DNA from 4 places in the Tardiphaga sp. vice304 genome. Region 1 is predicted to be linked to each of the others. Evidence: predicted binding sites of a transcription regulator. Region 1 holds the regulator's gene; each other region holds the start of a gene.
What was found. Region 1 encodes PhoB, which activates phosphate uptake and scavenging genes when phosphate is short. Its sites were predicted from a motif close to TGTCATNNANCTGTCAT; they were not measured.

Region 1 (5,717 bases):
GCAATGTCATGCAGGACGGACCGCCCTGATCGATCAGCGTGGTGACGCCCGATTGCACGCCCACCATGTCGGGATTCATGCCGAAACGCCCCGAGACATATTGATAGACATGCGCGTGGGTGTCGATCAGGCCCGGCAGCACCAGCTGGCCGGTGACGTCGACCACTTCCTTCGCGCTGGTCGGCAAGATGTCGGACTGCACGGCCGCGATCTTGCCATTGCGGATGGCGACATCCTTCAGGCCGTCGATGCCCGAGGCCGGATCGATGACGCGGCCGCCGCGCAACAGCAAATCAAAAGTGGCGGTGACGGACATGACGGTCTCCTCTTACTTAACGGCAGGCTCTGCAGGTCTGCTTCAAATGCGAAGCATACTTCGTATTTTACAAAAGCAAAGACCATGCCATAAGAAACCGATGCTGCGTTTGCGAAGCCGAACGATCAGGAGAGCATGTTGCCATCAGCCAAACCGCCAAGCGACCGGATTGCGCCCAAACCCGCGCACCGCCCCTGGCCGCTGCAACAAAGGCCCGGATTTCTGATCCGCCGGTTGCATCAGATCCACGTCGCGCTGTTTCAGCAGGCCTGCGCCAGCTTCGACGTGACGCCGCTGCAATACAGCCTGCTGTCGGCGCTTGCAGGGCGCGGCGCGGCAGACCAGACTACTTTGGCTGCAGATATTGCTCAGGATCGCACCACCACGACGGGCGCACTGAAGCGACTGGCCGCGCGCGGGCTCGTGGAACGCACGATCGACGGCAATGACCGACGCGCCCAACTGTGCCGGCTGACGCCATCGGGCGCCGCCCTGCTCGCCCGCCTGGAAACGCCGGCGCGCGACGCCCATCGCGCCACGCTCGGCCGGCTAAGCAGGAAGGAACAGGCCGTCTTCATCGCGATGATGCAGCGAATAGTCGCAGAGCAAGCGACTGACGGCAGCGACGGGACGAGCGACCACTGAACTCTGCAACGCTCGCTTGGACCGATTCGACGCAAGGCGTGGCTACAAGATGGGCAGCTTGCTTGGCAAACAGCACACAGTTCGATGCACGCTCGGCGTGTTGAACCGATCGCTCATTTCCTGATCAGACGCATGCGCTACTCTGGTACAGTTCTTGCTGATCGCTTTCGCCGGTAGTTTTCATCAGCGGGGGCGAGCATGACGAATTCCGAGTTGCGGGCCGACATTCACAGCATCGAACCCATTCCCGACGCCGACCGGGATTCCACCGGACCGCAGCAAATGTGGATCTGGGCCGGCGCCAACATCGCGCCGGTGAACTGGGCGCTCGGCGCGCTCGGCATTATTCTCAAGCTCGGCCTGCTGGAAACGATCGCCGTGATCGTGATCGGCAACCTGATCGGCTGCGCAATCTTCGGCGCCTTCACGGTGATGGGCCACAAGACCGGCGTCAACCAGATGGTATTGAGCCGTGCCGCCTTCGGCCGTCGCGGCGCCTATCTGCCGAGCCTGCTGATGTTCCTGATGACGCTGGGCTGGATCGGGGTCAACACCTACTTCCCCGCCAAGATCTCGATGGCCATCCTCGCCCAGTTCGGCATCAGTGACACCTGGACCGCGAACTTCCTCGTCATCACCCTCGTGATGGTGCTGCAGGTGATGATCGGCATCTATGGCTTCTATGCCATCCGTACCTTCGAGAAGTACACCGTGCCGGCGACCGTGGCGATCATGGTGCTGATGAGCATCCTGGCCTGGAGCCAGGCCGGCGTCGTCAATTGGGGCCTCAAGACGTCGCTGGAGCCCGGCGCGCATCTGGCGATGCTGACGCTGCTGATGACCGCCGTCGGCGTCGGCTGGGGAATCTCGTGGGTGACCTGGGCCTCGGACTATTCGCGCTTCGTGCCGCGCACCATCTCCTCGAGACAGGTCTTCTGGTACAGCTACATCGGCATGTTCGTGCCCTCGGTGTGGCTCGCTGTCCTCGGCGCTACCATCGCGTCGGTAACGCTGGATGCCGATCCGGCCAAGATGGTCAGCGCGGTGTTCGGCGGCGTTGCCGCGCTGCTGGTGCTCTTGATGGTTCTGCATGGGCCGATCGCCAGCAACATCCTCAACGTCTATTCGGCGGCGCTGGCGGCGTTGAGCATGGGCCTCAAACTGTCGCGCACGGCGCTGGCGCTGATCGTCGGTGTCGCCGGCTATGCGGTGACGATCTACTTCATCTCTGCGCCGTCTTTCGCCAAGGCGTTCGACAACTGGCTGATCAGCCTGTTGATGTGGATGAGCCCCTATGCCGGCGTGATCCTCGCGGACTTCTTCGTGAAGCGGAAGGGCGTGATCGACGTCGCCGAACTCTACAAGTCTCCGCAGACGAGCGCCTATGGCGATATCAATTGGAGCGGAATGATCGCCTTCGGCGTCGGCTTGGTCGCCGCATGGCTGTTTCAGGACGGGCTGGTGCCGACGCTGCAGGGACCGATCTCGATCAACCTGCTGGGCGGCGCCGATTTGAGCTGGCTGGCCGGGATTCTGGTGGCGGGCGGTGTTTATCTTGCGATGGACAAGTACGCTGCCACGGCGCCGGCGATCGCGAGCCCGGCGGAGTAAACACCTCCCGCACCACCTTTTTACGAAAACGACGTTCGGTCTCTAGCCCAGCCGCGACGCACGGTTACCTCTCCCCGCCGGGGAGAGGTAACCGAGGGTCGCGGCTAGAATTTGATGTGGGATGGCAAGCAAGCGAGCGCTAAGAACTCTGCTCGCTCAGCTTGCCTGTTCGGCGCTGATGCTGGCGAAGCGGTCGTCCAGCGCGTAGCCGGCGCCGCGCACGGTGCGGATCGGATCCTGCTCGCCGCGCGGGTTGAGGATCTTGCGCAGACGGCCGATATGCACGTCGACGGTGCGCTCGTCGATATAGATATCGCGGCCCCACACGCTGTCGAGCAGTTGCTCGCGGCTGAACACCCGGCCGGGATGTTCGAGGAAGAATTCGAGCAGGCGATATTCGGTCGGGCCGAGATCGATCGGCCGGCCGGAACGAACGACGCGGCGCTTGTCGCGGTCGAGCTCTATGTCGCCGAACGACAGCACGGTCGCCAGCCGCTCCGGCGCGGCACGGCGCAACAGGCCCTTCACGCGGGCCAGCAGCTCCGGCACCGAGAACGGCTTGACGATGTAATCGTCGGCGCCGGTGGCCAGGCCTCGGACGCGTTCGCTTTCCTCGCCGCGCGCCGTCAGCATGATGATCGGCAGCGACTTGGTCTCCGGACGCGCGCGCAGCCGGCGGCACAATTCGATGCCCGACAGGCCCGGCAGCATCCAGTCCAGCACCACCAGATCCGGCACCCGCTCTTTCAAGCGGGTGTCGGCGTCGTCGCCGCGGGCGACGGTCTCGACCTCGTAGCCTTCGGCGTCGAGGTTGTAGCGCAGCAGCGTGGTCAGCGCTTCTTCGTCTTCGACCACCAGAATGCGCGCGTTCATGGGCTTGTCTCTCTCGTTAAACCGGGGCGTTGGCGAAATTGGTCATATCGCCCTTCGGGCGCTTGTCCAGGATCGCTTCGCCCTCAATCATGTAGAATACGGTTTCGGCGATGTTGGTGGCATGATCGCCGATCCGCTCGATGTTTTTGGCGCAGAACATCAGATGGATGCAGAACGAGATGTTGCGCGGATCTTCCATCATGTAGGTCAGCAGTTCGCGGAACAGCGAGGTGCAGATCGCGTCGATCTCCTCGTCGCCCTTCCACACCGCCATCGCCGCCGGCAGATCATGCGCGGCGTAGGCATCGAGCACGGCCTTGACCTGCGAGCGCACCAGATCAGTCATGTGTTCGAGGCCGCGGATCAGCTTCAGCGGATGGAAGTCGCTGTCCAACGCATTGACGCGCTTGCCGATGTTCTTGGCGAGATCGCCGATCCGCTCCAGATCGGTGGCAACCCGCATCGCGCCAACGATCTCGCGCAGATCCACCGCCATCGGCTGACGCCGGGCAATGGTGAGCACGGCACGCTCTTCGATGACGCGCTGCAGTTGGTCGATTTCCTGGTCGGCGGCGGCCACCTTCATTCCCAGCGGAATGTCGCGACGCACCAAGGCGTCGACGGAATCGGTGATCTGCCGCTCCGCGAGACCACCCATTTCAGCGACCAGCCGGGTCAATTCCTGCAGGTCGCCGTCGAAGGCCTTGGTCGTGTGTTCGAAAGCCATATCAATCCCTCCCGCGTTCAACGCGTCAGCCGAACCGGCCGGTGATGTAATCCTGGGTACGGCGATCTGTCGGCGAGGTGAAGATCTTGTTGGTCGGGCCGAATTCGATCAACTCGCCGAGATACATGAAGGCGGTGCTGTCAGAAACGCGCGCCGCCTGCTGCATGTTGTGGGTGACGATGGCAATGGTGTAGTCGTTCTTCAACTCGTCGATCAATTCCTCGATCTTGGCGGTCGAGATCGGATCCAGCGCCGAGCACGGCTCGTCGAACAGGATCACCTCGGGCCTGACCGCAATGGTGCGCGCGATGCACAGGCGTTGCTGCTGGCCGCCCGACAGGCTGAGACCGGAGGCGTTCAGCTTGTCCTTGACCTCGTTCCACAGAGCGCCGCCGCGCAGCGCCTTCTCGACGCGGCCATCCATCTCCGACTTCGAGATCTTCTCGTAGAGACGCACGCCGAAGGCGATGTTTTCGTAGATGGTCATCGGGAACGGCGTCGGCTTCTGGAACACCATGCCGACGCGGGCGCGCAGCAGGTTGAGATCCAGCTTCGGATCGAGCACGTTCTGGCTGTCGAGCATAACCTGACCCTCGGCACGCTGGCCGGGATAGAGGTCGTACATGCGGTTGAAGATGCGCAGCAGCGTGGACTTGCCGCAGCCCGACGGGCCGATGAAGGCGGTGACGCGGTTGGCGACCAGCGTCAGGTTGATGTGCTTCAGCGCGTGATGGTCGCCGTAATAGAAATTCAGGTCGCGGACGCTGACCTTGGAGCGCTCCTCGCCCATCGCCACCTGCGGCGGCAGGGAAACCGAGGATACGCCGGAAGATACGGATAGTTCACTCATTTCGCTGTCCTCTCGGCGCCGAGAATGCGCGCGCCAATGTTAAGGGCAAGTACGGCCAGGGTTATGATCAGAGCGCCGCTCCAGGCCAGCTGCTTCCAGTACTCGTAGGGGCTTTGAACGAAATTGTTGATGGTCACCGGCAGGTTGGCCATGGTCCTGGTGAGATCCAGGCTGAAGAACTGGTTGCTCAGCGCGGTGAACAGCAAGGGCGCAGTTTCGCCGGCGACGCGGGCCGTCGCCAGCAGAACGCCGGTGATGAGGCCGGCGCGGGCGGCGCGGTAGGCGATCCGCTTGATCACCAGCGAACGCGGCAGGCCGAGCGCCGAGGCCGCTTCGCGCAGCGGATTGGGCACCAGGCCGAGCATGTCCTCGGTGGTCCGGACCACCACAGGGATCACGATCACGGCCAATGCCAATGAACCGGCGAAGGCCGAGAAACCGCCCATCGGCACCACCACCGCGCCATAGACGAAAAGGCCGATGATGATTGAGGGCGCCGACAGCAGGATGTCGTTGATGAAGCGGATCACATCGGTGAGCCGGTCGTTCTTGCCGTATTCGGCCAAATAGGTGCCGGCGAACAGGCCGAGCGGCGCGCCGATGCCGACGCCGATCGCCGTCATGATGATCGAGCCGACGATGGCGTTGAGCAGGCCACCTTCGGCGGAGCCCGGCGGCGGCGTGTTCTGCGTGAA
Region 2 (5,717 bases), 1.7 Mb from region 1:
GACCTCACCGGATCCCGCGGTGGCGCGTTCCACGTTGCGTGCAATTTCGCTGGTCACGGCCTGCTGTTTGTCGACCGCCACCGAACTGTTGCTGGCGATGTCCGACAGCCGGTCGATGGTGGTGCTGATCAGCTTGATCGCCGCCACCGAAACCTCGGTCGCGGTCTGCATGCCGCCGATCTGCGTCCGGATTTCGCTGGTCGCCGTGGCGGTCTGCGCCGCCAGCATCTTCACCTCCTGGGCGACCACCGCAAAGCCCCGGCCGGTATCGCCCGCGCGGGCGGCCTCGATGGTGGCATTGAGCGCCAGCAGGTTGGTCTGCTGGGCAATCTTGGCGATGAGGTCGACTACCGTCCCGATCTTCACCGCGGCCTGTGACAACGCGATGATCTTTAGGTCGGTGTCCTGGACCTGGCGTACCGCTGCGCCGGCGATCTCGGTGGATTCCGACAACTGGCGGCCCATCTCGCGGACCGACATCGACATCTCGTCGGTCGCGGAGGCCACCGACCGGACGTGGGAGGACGCTTCCGTCGACGCCGTGGTGACGCTGTGGGCGAGCGTTTCGGTCAACTGGGCCGTTGCCGTCAGCGTCACCGCCGTCGCCTCCAGCTCGGTCGAGGCCGTCGACACGGTGTTGATGATTTCGCCAACCGCGTTCTCAAACGCATCGGCAATCCGGCGCATCTCCGCCTTGCGTTGCGCGCTGGCGATGTGGTCGCGCTCGATCCTGGCATCGGCCTCGAGCCGGGCCCGGTCGGCCGCCTTGATCTTGAACGCTTCCACGGCTCTGGCCATCGCGCCGATCTCGTCGGTGCGGCCGAGGCCCGGCAACACCACGTCGAACTCGCCATCGGCGAGCTGCTGCATGGCGCGTGTCATGCGGGAGATCGATTTTGCAATTCGGTGGCCGAAGATCAAGGCCAGCAGGCCGATGACCGGAATGGCGATCCGGATCGTCCACGACAGCAGGTCGCGGCTCTCGTCGGCATGTCGCGTGGCGGCCTCGTAGCGCTCGGTCGCAAACTGGCTGAGTTCCGTCAACGGCGGCCGCGTGCGTTCGAAGACACTGGCGAAATCTTCGGCCTCTTCGTTGAGCGAACCCTGGCTGACGCTGTAGGCCATGAAGCTGCTCTCGTAGCTGCGTATCAGCGTGGCCATCTCGGCGCTCTGGCCGGCCGGCAACGCCAGTGCTTTCAGCGCTGTTTCGAAATCGCTGACGCGCTCGCGCAGCCGGTCAAAATATTTGTCCTCGCCGCGGAGCGCAAAATCCTTCTCGTTGACGCGCATCATCCAGAACAGCATCGCGAGTTGTGGCTGCTGCAATTCGCCCAGGCGTTGCTCGACGTGACGCGCCGCTGCGGCCATCTTGCCTTGCAGGCCGTCTTTCTCGGTGAAGCCGATGATGCGTTGCGCCGCGACGATATTGTGAAAGCGGGTGGCATAGAGATTCATGCCCGATCGCAGCGCCGAGATCTGCTTCGGCGCGTCGGTCTTCAGCGCTTCCAGCAGTTTCTCGGTGGCCGTCAAATGCGCGAGGGCCTGCTTCAGCACCTGATCGTGTCGATCGACCAGCTTTTCGCCGGGCTTGCGCAGGAAGGCCGCGCCGATCTGGCCGGCTTCCGAATAATTGTCGGACAGGCTGGTCACATCTGCGCGCAGCAACACGCTGCTGTCGGCCTGTTGCTGGGCGGCGCTGCCGTAGTGCAGGCCTGCAAGGCAGATCGCGCCGGTCAGCGCGACGCCCGCCAGCGCCAGCATCGCGATCTGCAGTCGCAGACCGATCCGAAGTCGGGAAACAGATAGTCGCTGACGAAAAGATTCGTGATGGCGTAGCCCGAACATGGCAATGGTCCCCTGACACCGACGTCGTGCGCTTCTAGGCGGCCATTTCTGAATCAATGCATAATGGTAACGAGATACGCAAAACTGTATTTTTTCGAATGGGCGAATTTTGTGATGTGCCTGTCACATGGCGACAGAAAGCGGTGGATGGACACCGCCCGTGCATTTTCCCGACCCCGTCAAAATGCTTTATGACAGCCATGTGACAGGGTGCCGCCTGCCGGCGTGCCCTGAGCCTTCCTGACATCCGGGTCAACATGCTGCGCTGGTTTCGAACTTTTTTGCCGCGTGAAGAGCGCTTCTTCGATCTGTTCGCCCGCCATTCGGCGACTGTGGTGCTGGGCGCCGAAGCGCTGCAGGGCGTGTTGCGCGGCGGCGAAGAGACGCCGGTGTACTGCCAGCGCGTCAACCAGTTCGAGAACGATGCCGACGCCATCACGCGGGAAGTGCTGACCGCGGTGCGTCGCACCTTTATCACCCCGTTCGACCGCGTCGACATCAAGAACCTGATCACCGCGCTGGACGATTCCATCGACCAGATGCAGCAGACCGCCAAGGCGGTGATCCTGTTTGAGGTGCGCCAATTCGAGCCGCCGATGCGCGAGATCGGCACGCTGCTGGTCGAATGCGCCAAGCTGGTCAGCCGCGCGCTGCCCTTGATGCAGAACATCGGCGACAATGTCGGGCTTTTGACCGCCATCACCGAGGAAGTCGGCAAGCTGGAAGGCCGCGTCGATGACCTGCACGACATCGGGCTGAAGGAACTGTTCCTCAAGCACCGCGAGGCCAACACGATGGACTACATCGTCGGCGCGGAGATCTACAAGCATCTGGAGAAGGTGGCGGACCGTTTCGACGACGTCGCCAACGAGATCAACAGCATCGTCATCGAACAAGTCTAGGGCAGGGCCGCACAGTGGACGCCACGCTCGCTTTTCCGGTGCTGATCGGCCTGATCGCTGTCGCGCTGCTGTTCGACTTCCTCAATGGCTTGCACGATGCGGCCAATTCGATCGCCACCATCGTCTCGACCCGCGTGCTGCGCCCGCAATATGCGGTGTTGTGGGCGGCGTTTTTCAACTTCATCGCCTTTGCCGTGTTCGGCCTGCACGTCGCCAACACGATCGGCACGGGGATCATCGACCCGCATGTGATCGACGCGCCGGTGATCTTCGGCGCTCTGATGGGCGCCATCGTCTGGAACCTGATCACCTGGGCGCTCGGCATCCCGTCGAGTTCCTCGCACGCGCTGATCGGCGGGTTGCTCGGCGCCGGCCTCGCCAAGGCGGGCTTCGCCGCCGCCGAATGGAAGGGCCTGTCGATGGCGCTGTTGGCCATCGTGCTGTCGCCGCTGGTCGGCTTCCTGCTGGCGCTGCTGCTGACGGCGATCGTGTCCTGGGCCTCGGTGCGCTCGACGCCGTTTGCGATCGACCGCGCCTTCCGCATTCTGCAGTTCGTCTCGGCCTCGCTGTATTCGCTCGGCCATGGCGGCAACGACGCGCAGAAGACCATGGGCATCATCGCGGTGCTGCTGTACTCGCAGGGCCATCTCGGCAGCGAATTTTCGGTGCCGTTCTGGGTGGTGCTGTCGTGCCAGGCGGCGATGGCGCTGGGCACGCTGATGGGCGGCTGGCGCATCGTCCGCACCATGGGCCTGCGCATTACCAAGCTGACGCCGATGCAGGGTTTTTGCGCCGAGACCGGCGGCGCGGCCACGCTGTTCATGGCGACGTTCCTCGGCGTTCCCGTCTCGACCACCCACACCATCACCGGCGCCATCGTCGGCGTCGGCGCGGCGCGCCGGGTCTCGGCGGTACGCTGGAACGTGGCGAGCTCGATCGTCTACGCCTGGGTCATCACCATCCCGGCGTCGGCGATCGTCGCCGCGCTGTCGTACTGGGCCGTGACGCTGCTGCACGTCAGGTTCTGACCCAGTTTTGTAGCCCGGATGAAGCGAAGCGAAATCCGGGATCAGCGTTTCAGCATAAGCGGTTGCCCTGGATTGCGCTTCGCTCCATCCAGGCTACTCATGCCTCAGCTCACCAGCTTCAGCCCGACGATTCCGGCCACGATCAACCCGATGCAGGCGATCCGGGCGAAGCTCGAGGGGTCGCCGAACAGGATGATGCCCAGGATCGCGGTGCCGACGGCGCCGATCCCGGTCCATACCGCGTAGGCCGTGCCCATCGGCAGCGTCTTCAGCGCCATCGCCAGCATGCCGACCGAGGCGGTCATGCTGGTCAGGGTCAGCACCGAGGGAACCAGCTTGGTGAAACCTTCGGTATATTTCAGCCCGACCGCCCAGCCGACCTCGAGCAGACCCGCGATGAACAACAGCAACCACGCCATGACAGCCTCCGGAACAAGCAGGCCGTCCTGCGAATGGATTGGGGTCGGAGGTCGTCCTCCACCTCCCTATATGCGACACGCGAGATCGGGCTGCAACCACCGCAATCCCGTCAAATTCCCTTGATTGCGCCGGGTTTCCCTGCCACAGGCACGTCATGTCCGACATTGCCATCCCCACAGACCAGCCCGCACCCTCCACCTTTGCCGCCGAGGTGGCGCGCCGCCGCACCTTTGCGATCATCTCGCATCCTGACGCCGGCAAGACCACGCTGACGGAAAAGCTGCTGCTGTTCGGCGGCGCCATCAATCTCGCCGGTCAGGTCCGCGCCAAGGGCGAGCGCCGCTCGACCCGTTCCGACTGGATGAAGATCGAGCGCGACCGCGGCATCTCGGTCGTCACCTCGGTGATGACCTTCGAGTTCCAGGACCTCGTCTTCAACCTCTTGGATACGCCGGGCCATGAAGACTTCTCCGAAGACACCTATCGCACGCTGACCGCCGTCGACTCCGCCGTGATGGTGATCGACGCCGCCAAGGGCATCGAGGCGCGCACGCTGAAGCTGATCGAGGTCTGCCGTCTTCGCGACATCCCGATCATCACCTTCATCAACAAGATGGACCGCGAAAGCCGCGACACCTTCGATCTGCTGGACGAGATCGAGAAGACGCTGGCGCTCGACACCACGCCGATGACCTGGCCGGTCGGCCGTGGCCGCGACTTCCTCGGCACCTACGACATCCACACCGGCGGCATCCGCCTGCTGGAAGGCGGCGGCGCCAAGACCGGTGCGGCCGAGCAGATCGAGGTCGCCGATCTCGCCGCACGCCATCCCAATCTCGACGTCTCCGAGACGCTGGAAGAGCTGGCGCTGGTCAAGGAAGCCAGCAAGCCGTTCGACCTGCAGGCGTTTCGCGAGGGCCACATGACCCCGGTGTATTTCGGTTCGGCGCTGCGCAATTTTGGCGTTGGCGATCTGCTGCAGGGGCTCGGCCAGTTCGCGCCGCCGCCGCGCGCGCAGGAGGCCAATTTGCGCAAGGTCGAGGCCGACGAGCTGCGCATGTCCGCCTTCGTGTTCAAGATCCAGGCGAACATGGATCCCAACCACCGCGACCGCATTGCGTTTGCGCGTCTCTGCTCCGGCAAGCTGACGCGGGGCATGAAGGCCAAGCTGGTGCGCACCGGCAAGAACATGTCGCTGTCGAGCCCGCAGTTCTTCTTCGCGCAGGACCGCGCTTTGGCGGACGAGGCCTATGCCGGCGACGTCGTCGGCATTCCCAACCACGGCACGCTGCGGATCGGCGACACGCTGACCGACGGCGAGGACCTCACCTTCATCGGCGTGCCCTCGTTTGCGCCGGAAATCGTCCGCCGCGTGCGGCTCGGCGACGCCATGAAGGCGAAGAAGCTGAAGGAAGCGCTGCAGCAGATGTCGGAGGAGGGCGTCGTGCAGGTGTTCCGCCCGCGCGACGGCGCGCCAGCTCTGGTCGGCGTCGTCGGTCCCCTGCAGCTCGACGTGCTGAAG
Region 3 (5,717 bases), 1.7 Mb from region 1:
CCATCGAGGCGGCGCGGGCCGGCGAGGCCGGCCGCGGCTTCGCCGTCGTTGCCAGCGAAGTGAAAATGCTGGCGACGCAGACCGCGCAGGCCACCGACGAAATCCGCGCCCAGATCAGTTCGGTTCAGGTCGAAACCGCCGGCGCGGTACAGGCGATCATGGCGATCTGCGCGACGATCGGCGAAGTCGATGAAATCTCGTCCTCGATAGCCTCGGCGATGGAACAGCAGGGATCTGCGACGAAGGAAATCGCCCGCAACGTGCAGCAGGCGGCCGAACGCACCGGCGACGTGACGCGCAACATTTCCGGCGTCACCGCAGGCGCCACCGAAACCGGCGATGCGGCGCGCCGCGTGCTGGGATCAGCGACCGTTCTCTCCGCGCATTCGGAAACGCTGCGCGACGAGGTCAACCGCTTCCTCGTGAGCATCCGCGCCGCCTGACGCCTGAATCAGCGCCGCACGATGGTCCCGCTCTTGCCGACCAGTTTCGCCAGTTGCCGGAAGCGGCTGCCGACCCGGTCGGCGACGAGATCGACCAGGCGATGCTCGAACACCAGCGACATCTTGCGGTCCTGCACCGAAAAATGCGTCGCCGGCAGCACGCCGGGCCGCGCCGCGGAGATCAGATGCGCCACCCGGAACAGCGCGCCGAGCACGCGCGCGCGCTCGACCTGCGCCGGCGTCACCAGCGCACGCACCAGTTCCGGCGGCTCGTTCTCGGCGCTGAAGCCGGCGTAGCGGTAATAAACGGACAGGGCGAGGAAGGCGCGACCGTGATGATCGACGGAGCCGAAATTGCCGTTGGTGATCAGATGTAGCGTCTGCTCGCCCCGGTAGTCGGGATGCACGCGCCAGCCGATGTCCGACAGCAGGCAGGCGACATGGCGCAGCCGCTTGTCTTCCGGCGTCTCCGGCAGCTTGGCGACGCGAACGAAGCGGTCGCTCCAGCCGATCAACTCTTCGCCGTGCTTCGCCGAGCGCGACAACAGATGATTCAGCGTCTGCGCTGCCGCCACCAGGCCATCTTCGGCGCGCCTGGCGAGGGGCAGCATCTCGTACATCAGCCCTTCGCGCACGCCATAGGTTGAAAACACGATCGTCGTCGGCTTGCCGGTCAGGATGATGTTTTCCAGCACCAGGGCGGCATAGACCAGCAGCGGCTGGCGCGCTTCGGCGATCGATTCGATATTGGCGAGGATGTTGGCGGTGGCCAGCCGGCGCAGCCGGCGGACGAAATCCAGCGCTTCGGCCGCGGGTAGTGAATAGCCGTGCATCACCCGCAGCGGATAACCGCTCTGGATGATGTGCAGCCGCGCAAGCGCGCGCCAGGTGCCGCCGACCGCGTAGAAGGTGCGCCCGGTCGCAGCACCGAGCTGCGGCACGCCGACCAGAGCGGTCTTGACGATCCTCTCGGCCTTCTTCGGCGATTTCTGCGAGGCATCCTGCAGCGCCAGACTGCCGAGCGGCAGCGTCACGCCCTGGCGGACGCGGCTGCCCTTGACGTCAATCAGTTCGAGCGAGCCGCCGCCGAGATCGCCGACCAGCCCATCCGGCCTGTGTACGCCGGAAATCACGCCAAGCGCGGAGAGCTTGGCTTCCCGCGGACCTGACAGGATCTCGATGCTGCAGCCGCAGATCTTCTCCGCTGCGGCAATGAAATCCGCGCCGTTCCTGGCGTCACGCGCCGCCGCGGTGGCGATCGCATGAACGCGGCCGACCCTCATGATCCGGCACAGCGCCCGAAAGCGCTTCAGCGCCGCCAGAGCCTTGGTCACCGCGCCAGGCGCCAAAAGGCCGGTGGATTGCACCTCGCTGCCGAGGCCGCACAGCGCCTTTTCGTTGAAGATCGTGACAAGGCTGCGGGTCAGCGTCTCGTAGACGACGAGACGCACGGAATTGGAGCCGATGTCGATCACTGCGACGCTGGCAGCGCGTTGTTTGGGACGCGCTACCACGTGGTGCAATCCTTATGACGAGGCCTGCTTCTCCGACCGCCGTGTAAGCCGCTTCGGTGACGATTCCTTGAGAGATTTACCACGGCCGGACAGACTCGGATTCGTCATGAAGTAATTATGCAGGTTGAATGGCTCCTCGCCCTTCGCCGCCTTCATACGCGTTGACGACCCGTCGGGCAACAATTGCCAGCTCTGTTCGGTGTCCTTGAGGTTCGCCACCATGATCTGTTCGAGCACCTGCTGATGCACCGTCGGGTTCTGCAGCGGGCACAACACCTCGACACGACGGTCGAGATTGCGCGGCATCATGTCGGCCGACGAGATGTAAAGCGCGGCCTTCGGGCTCGGCAGGCCGAAGCCCATGCCGAAGCAGTAGACGCGGCCGTGTTCGAGGAAGCGGCCGATGATCGACTTGACGCGGATGTTCTCCGACAGGCCGGGCACGCCGGGCCGCAGGCAGCAGATACCGCGCACGATTAATTCGATCTGCACGCCGGCATTCGAGGCCTCATACAATGCGTCGATGATGTCGGGATCGACCAGCGAGTTCATTTTTAGCCAGATCATGCCGGGCTTGCCGGCGCGCGAAAACGCCGCCTCGCCGCGGATGTGCTCGATCATCCGCTTGCGCAGCGTCAGCGGCGACACCGCCATCTTCTCGATGTCGGAAGGTTCGGCGTAACCGGTGATGTAATTGAAGACGCGGGCGGCATCGCGGCCGATCACGGGGTCGGAGGTGAAATACGACAGATCGGTATAGATCCGCGCCGTCACCGGATGGTAGTTGCCGGTGCCGGTATGCACGTAAGTTGCGAGCGTGCCGCCCTCGCGGCGCACCACCATCGACAATTTGGCATGAGTCTTCAGTTCGAGGAACCCATAGACCACCTGGACGCCGGCGCGTTCGAGGTCGCGCGCCCAGCGGATATTGGCCTCCTCGTCGAACCGCGCCCGCAGTTCGACCAGGGCGGTGACCGACTTGCCGGCCTCGGCGGCCTCAACCAGGGTTCGCACGATCGGCGAGTTGTTCGAGGTGCGGTAGAGCGTCTGCTTGATCGCCACCACGTCGGGATCGCGCGCCGCCTGCTGCAGAAACTGGACGACAACGTCGAATGATTCATAGGGATGGTGGACAACGAGGTCCTTTTTCCGGATCGCGGCGAAAATGTCGCCGCCATGGTCGCGCACCCGCTCCGGATGGCGCGGCACATAGGGCACGAATTCGAGGTCGGGCCGGTCGAGCCGGGTCAATTGCGACAGCTCGTTCATGGCCAGCACGCCGTCGACCAGAATGATCTCGTCGTCGGACGTGGCCAGTGCGCGCTGCACGAATCCGCGCAATTCGGCCGGCATGGTCGCCTCGATCTCGAGCCGGATCACCGACCCTCGCCGGCGCCGCTTCAGCGCCGACTCGAACAGTCGCACCAGATCCTCGGCCTCTTCTTCCACTTCCAGTTCGCTGTCGCGAATGATGCGGAACGCGCCCATGCCCTTGACCACGTAGCCCGGGAATAGCCGCCCGATGAACAGGCCGGTCGCCTGCTCCAGCGCCATCAGCCGGACCGCGCCGTCCTTGCCGGTATTCGGCAGACGGATAAAGCGGTCGATCTTGCCGGGCATGCGGATCAGCGCGTTCATCGGCCGCCCATCGGACACCCGCGCCAATTGCAGCGCGATGGTGAAGCCGAGGCTGGGGATGAACGGGAACGGATGCGCGGGGTCGATCGCCAGCGGCGTTAGCAGCGGAAAGATATTGTGGAGGAAGTGGTCCTCGATCCAGGCGCGCTCCGATTTGGAGGCATCCTTGCCGTCGAGCAGCACGATGCCGACATCGGCCAGCATGCTGCGCTGATCGCGCCAGATCGCCTGCTGGTCCTGCCCGAGCTTGGACACCGCGTCGTTGATCAGCACCAATTGTTCCGACGGCGTCAGCCCGTCCGGGCTGCGTTCGGTGATGCCCTCACGAACCTGCGCCTTCAGGCCGGCGACGCGGACCATGAAGAACTCGTCGAGATTATTGGCCGAGATCGAGAGAAAGCGCACCCGCTCGAGTGCCGGGTGTCCGGGATTGACCGATTCTTCGAGGACGCGGCGGTTGAAATGCAGCCAGGACAGTTCGCGATTGATGAAACGCTCGGGCCCGGAGGCGACCATGGAGGCCGGTTCGACAACGCCATTTCTTTCTTCAATAACAATGTCTTGTTCGGATTCCATAAGGTAACGATCCATCTAGTTCAGACAATGACGCAGGGCGGGCGATCTGCTGCAAACCATCTGTGAGCCGTGTGACAGCGGGATGACAGGATGACCCTGTCAGGCGCCCCGTCAAGCTGCGCCATTGGTCGCACCGACCCGCGCTTGTCGGCCCACCGTCACGCGCCGCGCAGCAATTCCGCGGCCAGAGCGCGCGTCACCGGACGCCCCAAGCGCAACGCCTCGGTATCGAGCATTTCCACGGCCTGCCGCGCCGCGGCAAAAGAGCGTTCGATCCGGCTGGCGAGGAAGCTGACCACGGTTTCATCGATGCTCATCTGGCGGTCGGCACAGAATTTGACGATCAGCGCGCGAAACAGCTGGTCGTCCGGCGCCGTGAGCTGCACGACCGGCACGGCCCGCAACCGCGAGCGCAGGTCGCGCAATTCGATCGGCAGCGCGGCCGGCGCGATCCGCGCGGTAATCAGCACGTAGGCCTCGTCCTCGCGCGCCAGGTTCAGCAGATGAAACAGCGCGCGTTCGTCGAACGATCCGGCGTTGAGGTCCTCGACCACCAGCGCGCCGGTCGCCAGCGCGGCGGGCACATTGGCGGCGGTGAGCGCATGCGCCGTGGTCGAGCGAGCGCCGGATGTCTCCGCCCAAATCGCCGCCAGATGGCTCTTGCCAGAGCCCTCCGGCCCGACCAGCAGCATCACGCGGTTCGGCCAGTCCGGCCAGCGCTCGACCAGACCCAGCGCCTCGGCATTGGCCGGGCCTTCGAGGAAGTTGTCGCGCGACAGGCTTTCGGCATGGGGCAACGCGAAAGCCAGCTGACGAGGGGGGATTCGGGAGGCCACGCCGTCACTCCGTACCGGGACGAGCAGGCTCGATCGAGCTCATGTGACGCATCCACTCAACGAGATAAAACGACACAGACAAGAGCGTCAAAAATGTCACAAAACCCATTAAAATCAAATCGTAAGGTGACGATTCGAACCTAAATCCGAGGGACGCCAGAATCAATGCAGCGAACGCCACCTGGGCGACCGTGTTGAGTTTGGAGACCATCAGCGGCCGCATCGGCATCGGCTTGCCGAACAGCCAGGATACCAGCACCGCACTGACGATCATGATGTCGCGCGACACCACCAGAATCACGATCCAGCGTGGCACCGCCCCCCAGATGCCGAGCGCGACGTAGATCGACACCAGCAGCGCCTTGTCGGCCAGGGGGTCGAGCAGCGCTCCCAGTTCGCTGGCCATGTTGAACCGCTTGGCAAGAAAGCCATCGACGGCGTCCGAAATCCCCGCCACCACGAACAGCGCGAAGGCGATCTCCATCTGGCCGGAGGCGATCGCCCATACGATGACCGGCACCAGCAGGATGCGTCCGAGGGTGATGATGTTGGGGATACTCAACAGTTGCTTCCTGGTCGGTCGGGCTGCAATCCGGGCGATCGATGCCCTGGCCGGCTGAATGTGTACATAGTCCATACCGCTGTGGCTTGCGAGCATTGCGCGCGACTGGAATCCGACGTAACCAGCCGAAAATACGTCGCTTTGCTTA
Region 4 (5,717 bases), 1.2 Mb from region 1:
ACCAGCTGCGGCACCAGCAGCAGATAGGGCAGCAACCTGCCTTTGAAGACGGCGGACTTTTCCATCGCTTGTTATCGCGCCTCACGGCAGGGGCGTTCTGCCCCCTCCCCCGCAAGGGGGAGGGAACATGTCTGCCGTGCCTCGCCATGATGCGCTACGACGATCATGTTACTTCACCGTCTTCTCGAACGTTCGCAACATCGCGTTGCCGCGCGAGACCGCGGTGTCGAGCGCCTGCTGCGCAGTCTTCTGCCCGCCCAAAGCGGATTCCATCTCCTCCGCCCAGATGTCGCGTAGCTGCACCATGTTGCCGAAGCGCAGGCCGCGCGAGTTTTCGGTCGGCTCCTTGTTGGTGAGCTCCTTCAACGGCGTCTGCAGGATCGGATTCTTTTCATAAAAACCGTCGGCCTTGGTCTTTTCGTACGCTGCCTTGGTGATCGGCAGGTAGCCGGATTCCTGGTGCAGTTTGGCCTGGCGGTCGGTGTCGGACAGGAACGTGAAAAACTTGGCGATGCCCTTGTATTCGTCCGGCTTCTTGCCGCCCATCACCCACAGCGAGGCGCCGCCAATGATCGAGTTCTGCGGCGCGCCGGCCACGTCCGGGTAATACGGCATCGGCGCCGAGGTGAAGGCGAACTTCGCGGTGCCCTTGGCGGTCGCATAATAGCCCGACGATGTCAGGAATAGCGGGCACTCGCCGGAGCCGAACCGGCTCTCGCTGGCATTGGCGCGGCCGGAATAATCGTAGGTCTTGTCCTTCTGCAGTTCGATCAGCGTCTGCAGATGCTTGACCTGGAGCGGCGCGTTGAACTTGAGCTCGGTATCGAAGCCGTCCAGCCCGTTGGCCTTGGTGCCGATCGGCACGTTGTGCCACGCGGAGAACTGTTCGATGTGCGCCCACGTCGCCCAAGCATTGGAAAAGCCGCAGGTCGCATAGCCGGCGGCCTTGAGCTTCTTGGCGTCCTCGAAAACTTCCGGCCAGGTCTTCGGGATTTCCGCGATGTTCGCCTTCTTCAGCGCGTCGAGATTGACCCACATCACCATCGAGGACGAGTTGAACGGGAACGACAGCATCTCGCCCTTGGAGGTCGAGTAATAGCCGGTGATGGCGGGTAGATAATTGTTGGCGTCGAACGGCTCGCCCGCGTCCTTCATCAACTGGTACACCGGCTTGACGGCGCCCTTGGCGCTCATCATGGTTGCGGTGCCGACCTCGAAGACCTGCAGGATGTGCGGTGCGGTGCCGGCACGGAACGCAGCGATGCCGGCGTTCATCGTGTCGGGATAGGCGCCCTTGAAGGTCGTGACCACCTTGTAGTCGGACTGGCTGGCGTTGAAGTCGGCCGCGAGCTTGTTGACGATGTCGTTGTTGCCGCCGGTCATCGCGTGCCACCACTGGATCTCGGTCACCGCATAGGCCGGCGACGCGAGCACGAGGGTCGAGGCGAGCAGGGTGGCAAGGCGCAGTGGTCGGTTCATTCCAAGGTCTCCCGGTGGCCGTCATCATCGTTGCTGCGCCGGTAACAGCGCGGGATGACATTGGGATGACGGTATAGTCGAGCCGACGCCCGCGCGAAAGCGCGGATCATGGCAGCTGGAAGTTTAGTGAGGTCCGGGATGGGACCGCATCCCTGACCTTGCTGCTAGCGCTAGCGCTAGCGCTTGCGCTCCGGGCCGCTGACCGTGCCCCGGGCGACGAGATCGCCGATCTCTTCCGCCGAATAGCCGAACTCCTCGAGCACCTCGGTGGCATGCTCGCTGAACTTCGGCGGGACGTGGCGCAGGCTTGCTGGGGTGCGGTCGAAGCGCACCGGTGAAGCGACGCCCTTGTACCAGTCCTTCTCGATGATATCGCCGCGCGCAATCGTGTGTGGGTTGGCGAGCGCCTTGTCGATCGACTGCACCGGGCCTGCGGGCAGGCCGGCGGCGAGCAGGCGGCGGCATAGCGGTTCGCCGTCTTCCTGCGTGAGGATCGCTTCCAGCTCGGCGCGCAATTCGTCGCGGTTGACGACGCGGTCGCGGTTGCGGGCAAAGCGCGTGTCGGTGCCAAGCTCGGGCTTGCCGAGCTCCTTGCACAGCTTGCGATAGGTCGCGTCATTGCCGACGCCGACGAAGATGTCGCCATCGCGCGCCGCGAACACGGCATAGGGATACAGGTTGGGATGCTCGTTCCCGGTGCGCGCCGGCGGCTTGCCGCCATTCATGAAGTAGTTGGCGGTGTGCGGGTGCATGATCGCGAGACCCGTTTCGTACAAAGTCGCTTCCACGAACTGGCCAAGGCCGGATCTGGCGCGCTCCGCCAGCGCCATCAGAATGCCGACGCAGGCATACAGCCCGGTCGACATATCGACGAGGGCGACGCCAATCCGGGTCGGGCCGCTGTCCGCCGTGCCGGTGGCGGCCATCAGGCCGACCATCGACTGGATCACGGCGTCATAGCCGGGATGGCCGCCATGCGGGCCGTCGCCGCCGAAGCCGGAAATCCGGCAATGGATCAGTTTCGGAAATTTTGCGCGCAGCACATCATTGCCGATGCCCCATTTGTCGAGCGTGCCCGGCTTGAAGTTCTCGATCATCACGTCGGCGTCTTCGAGCATCCGCATCAACACGACGCGGCCGGCTTCCGAGGCGAGGTCGAGGCCGATCGAGCGCTTGTTGCGATTCGCGCCGATGAAATAGGCGGCGTCGTCCTCATGGAAGGGAGGTCCCCAGTCGCGGGTTTCGTCGCCGGCGGGCGGCTCGACCTTGACGACGTCGGCGCCGTGGTCGGCGAGGATCTGCGTGCAGTAGGGGCCACCGAGCACGCGCGACAGGTCGATCACGCGCAGTCCGGCGATGGCGCCGGGAGCAATATTGGGGATCATGAGGCGTTTCTGATGCTTTTGTTGTTGGTCGTGCGACCCATAAACCATCCAAACCGCGTCTTCGCAAACGCTGGCCGCCATGCGATTTCGGGTGTTGTCCCGAGGCAGCCAGCGTGGCTGGCCGATGCCCGCCCGCCACAGGCTGGCAGGCGGGCATCGGCGTTCGATCAGACGATCGCCGAGCGGACGTCGATATTGCCGCGGGTCGCATTGGAATACGGACAGATCTGGTGCGCCTTCTCCACCAGCGTTTCGGCCTCGTCCCGGGCCAGGCCCGGCAGCGACACCGCGAGTTCGACGTCGAGTCCGAAACCGCCTTCCGAGCGCGGGCCGATTCCCACCGTTGCCGTCACCGCAACATCGGACGGCACCTTCGGGCCGCCCTGCGACGCCACGAATTTCATCGCACCGATGAAGCAGGCCGCGTAACCCGCCGCGAACAGCTGCTCCGGATTGTTGCCCTCGCCACCCGCACCGCCGAGCTCCTTCGGGGTGGTGAGCTTGACGTCGAGCGTGCCGTCGAGGGTCGCGGCATGGCCGTCGCGGCCGCCGGTAGCCTTGGCACTGGTCTTGTAGAGGACGTTGACGGACATGACTGCTCTCCTGCGTGAAGCGATGTCGTCTATATGGCGTCCAATTAGATTGTGCACAATAAAAAATGAGGGTCGGACAATTCGATTGCGCTCAATTGATTGTGAGGCCGGAAGGCCCCACATGGCATCCTGACCGACCGGTCAGGTCCGAAAGGTGTGCGATGCCACGGAAGCATGCGGCGTATTCGCCGCTCAAGCTCGAGAACCAGATCTGCTTCGCGGTGTACTCCACCGCGCATGCCTTCAATCGGATCTACAAGCCGTTGCTGGACAGGCTTGGCCTGACCTATCCGCAATATCTGGTGATGCTGGTGCTGTGGGAGCGCGACGACGTTCCGGTGAAAGCGATCGGCGAGCGACTGTTTCTCGATTCGGGCACGCTGACGCCGCTGTTGAAGCGCCTCGAAGTGGCCGGGTTGATTCGCCGCACCCGCAGTGCTGCGGACGAGCGCCAGATGCTGATCGCGCTGACGCCGCGGGGGCATGATCTGCGCGAAAAGGCGAGAGCGGTGCCGCACGGCGTGCTGGCGGCCTCGGCGTGTTCGGTGGATGAGCTGGTATCGATGAAGAATGAGCTGGTCGCGCTGCGGGACAGGCTGAATGCGGCGCTGGGGGAGTAGGGCGCGGCTCAGGCGTTAGAGGCGTTTTTTCGCGAAGGCCCGGCCGGAGCCAGACTTCAAATATCTTTCGAAAGCGAAGGCCTGCTTTTCATCGCTGAAGGCAATGTAGGTTTTGATTCGCCACGGTCGATATTTCGACGTGTGTGTCACTTCGCCTGCGTTATGTTTCACAAGCCGCGCGCGGAGATCATCGGCGATGCCGATGTAGAAATGTTCGGTATCAAGGCTTTCAAGGATGTAGACATATTTCATGGCCTTGCGGATCCATGATGAGCGACCGTTACAAGCTGAGTAAAATTTAGTTGAGCATCGGCGGTCCGCCTACGCCCTTCGGGCTACGGCGTGACATCCTTCGCTCGCTTCGCCCCGATAGTCTGGCGTGGCTTGCCGAGCCGAAGCTCGCGAAGCGAGCGAAGGATGGTGGAGCCAGGCGGGATCGAACCGCCGACCTCTTGCATGCCATGCAAGCGCTCTCCCAGCTGAGCTATGGCCCCTTAACCTGGTAGTCCGACCTATCCGAAAAACTCAAATCGATTTCCGGGGCCGTACGAACCGCGCGCTGACTGGTCGTTAGCGCGCGGTGCATCTCAAAACACAGTTCGTGGCGAAGCTCAAGTCTCTTCGTCGCCGGAAACGTCACCAATGATGTCGGTGACGTCGTCATCACCATCTTCTTCATCGGCGATGAAGGTCGAATCATCGTCCTCATCGTCGTCGATGGTGTCATCGGCGTCGATATCGTCCTCGGATTCCAGCACGGCGGCCTTCTTGCCGGTGCCTTCCTCGGCGTCGGCTTCCTCGAGCGGAACCAATTCGTCCTCGGCATCCGCCACTTCCGGCTGTTCGGCCGCGGAAGCGGCAGCCGAAGCGGCTGCGGCGCGCGAGGCGGCGTCGGCGCGGGTGCGCGGCGGCGGGATCGGCGCAATCGGCACCACTTCGCCCGTATAGGGCGAAATCACCGGGGTCTTGCCGAGGTCGTAGAATTTTTTACCCGTCGTGGGGCAAATGCGCTTGGTTCCGAGATCGGATTTGGCCACGTGTGAATCCTAGGGATTTTTTTGAAAAACGGTGCTTCACTTGGCTAGTTGCCACGCTGCTGTCAATAGCTCTCTGCGCGTGGCGTGACGCGGTGCCGGCCATATGGTACGAGCCTGCCGCGCAAAGGAACACAATCTTGACTCATTCAGACGCCGCTTCCGACACCCCCGCGACCGTGCCCACGCCGCTCTCGGCGCACAAGAGCGCTGCGCTCGAGGGTCGCGAGCGCGTGCCCGGCGACAAGTCGATTTCGCACCGCGCCCTGATTCTTGGCGCGCTCGCGGTGGGTCAGACCCGCATCACCGGCCTCCTGGAGGGCGAGGACGTCCTCAATACCGCAAAAGCGATGCAGGCGCTGGGCGCGCAGGTCGAACGCACCGGCGAATTCGCCTGGACCGTGCGCGGCGTCGGCGTCGGCGGCTTCAAGGCGCCGCAGCAGCCGCTGGATTTCGGCAATTCCGGCACCGGCTGCCGGCTGGTGATGGGCGCGGTCGCCGGCTGCCCGATCGAGGCGACGTTCGATGGCGATGCGTCGTTGCGCAGCCGCCCGATGCGCCGCATCGTCGATCCGCTGGAATTGATGGGCGCCCGCGTCACCGCCA

Region 2: the regulator PhoB is predicted to act here: its motif matches at 2,037-2,053, upstream of FNL56_RS14685 (DUF47 domain-containing protein).
Region 3: the regulator PhoB is predicted to act here: its motif matches at 4,243-4,259, upstream of FNL56_RS14955 (RNA degradosome polyphosphate kinase).
Region 4: the regulator PhoB is predicted to act here: its motif matches at 1,534-1,550, upstream of ugpB (sn-glycerol-3-phosphate ABC transporter substrate-binding protein UgpB).

Annotation. Positions count from the first base shown of each region.
Region 1 covers NZ_CP041402.1:1,394,870-1,400,586, reverse strand. Annotated here, with positions in the region: gene FNL56_RS06625 (amidohydrolase/deacetylase family metallohydrolase) at 1-316, opposite strand, end outside; gene FNL56_RS06620 (MarR family winged helix-turn-helix transcriptional regulator) at 452-961, shown strand; gene FNL56_RS06615 (cytosine permease) at 1,160-2,572, shown strand; gene phoB (phosphate regulon transcriptional regulator PhoB) at 2,729-3,445, opposite strand; gene phoU (phosphate signaling complex protein PhoU) at 3,462-4,172, opposite strand; gene pstB (phosphate ABC transporter ATP-binding protein PstB) at 4,198-5,022, opposite strand; gene pstA (phosphate ABC transporter permease PstA) at 5,019-5,717, opposite strand, start outside.
Region 2 covers NZ_CP041402.1:3,087,446-3,093,162, forward strand. Annotated here, with positions in the region: gene FNL56_RS14680 (methyl-accepting chemotaxis protein) at 1-1,761, opposite strand, end outside; gene FNL56_RS14685 (DUF47 domain-containing protein) at 2,103-2,747, shown strand; gene FNL56_RS14690 (inorganic phosphate transporter) at 2,762-3,775, shown strand; gene sugE (quaternary ammonium compound efflux SMR transporter SugE) at 3,880-4,194, opposite strand; gene FNL56_RS14700 (peptide chain release factor 3) at 4,350-5,717, shown strand, end outside.
Region 3 covers NZ_CP041402.1:3,142,898-3,148,614, reverse strand. Annotated here, with positions in the region: gene FNL56_RS14965 (methyl-accepting chemotaxis protein) at 1-443, shown strand, start outside; gene ppx (exopolyphosphatase) at 452-1,957, opposite strand; gene FNL56_RS14955 (RNA degradosome polyphosphate kinase) at 1,970-4,171, opposite strand; gene FNL56_RS14950 (DnaA ATPase domain-containing protein) at 4,330-5,007, opposite strand; gene FNL56_RS14945 (CDP-alcohol phosphatidyltransferase family protein) at 5,012-5,569, opposite strand.
Region 4 covers NZ_CP041402.1:229,251-234,967, reverse strand. Annotated here, with positions in the region: gene ugpA (sn-glycerol-3-phosphate ABC transporter permease UgpA) at 1-65, opposite strand, end outside; gene ugpB (sn-glycerol-3-phosphate ABC transporter substrate-binding protein UgpB) at 169-1,479, opposite strand; gene FNL56_RS01005 (CaiB/BaiF CoA transferase family protein) at 1,656-2,864, opposite strand; gene FNL56_RS01000 (organic hydroperoxide resistance protein) at 3,032-3,457, opposite strand; gene FNL56_RS00995 (MarR family winged helix-turn-helix transcriptional regulator) at 3,619-4,077, shown strand; gene FNL56_RS00990 (GIY-YIG nuclease family protein) at 4,093-4,329, opposite strand; tRNA gene FNL56_RS00985 (tRNA-Ala) at 4,496-4,571, opposite strand; gene FNL56_RS00980 (TIGR02300 family protein) at 4,689-5,114, opposite strand; gene aroA (3-phosphoshikimate 1-carboxyvinyltransferase) at 5,252-5,717, shown strand, end outside.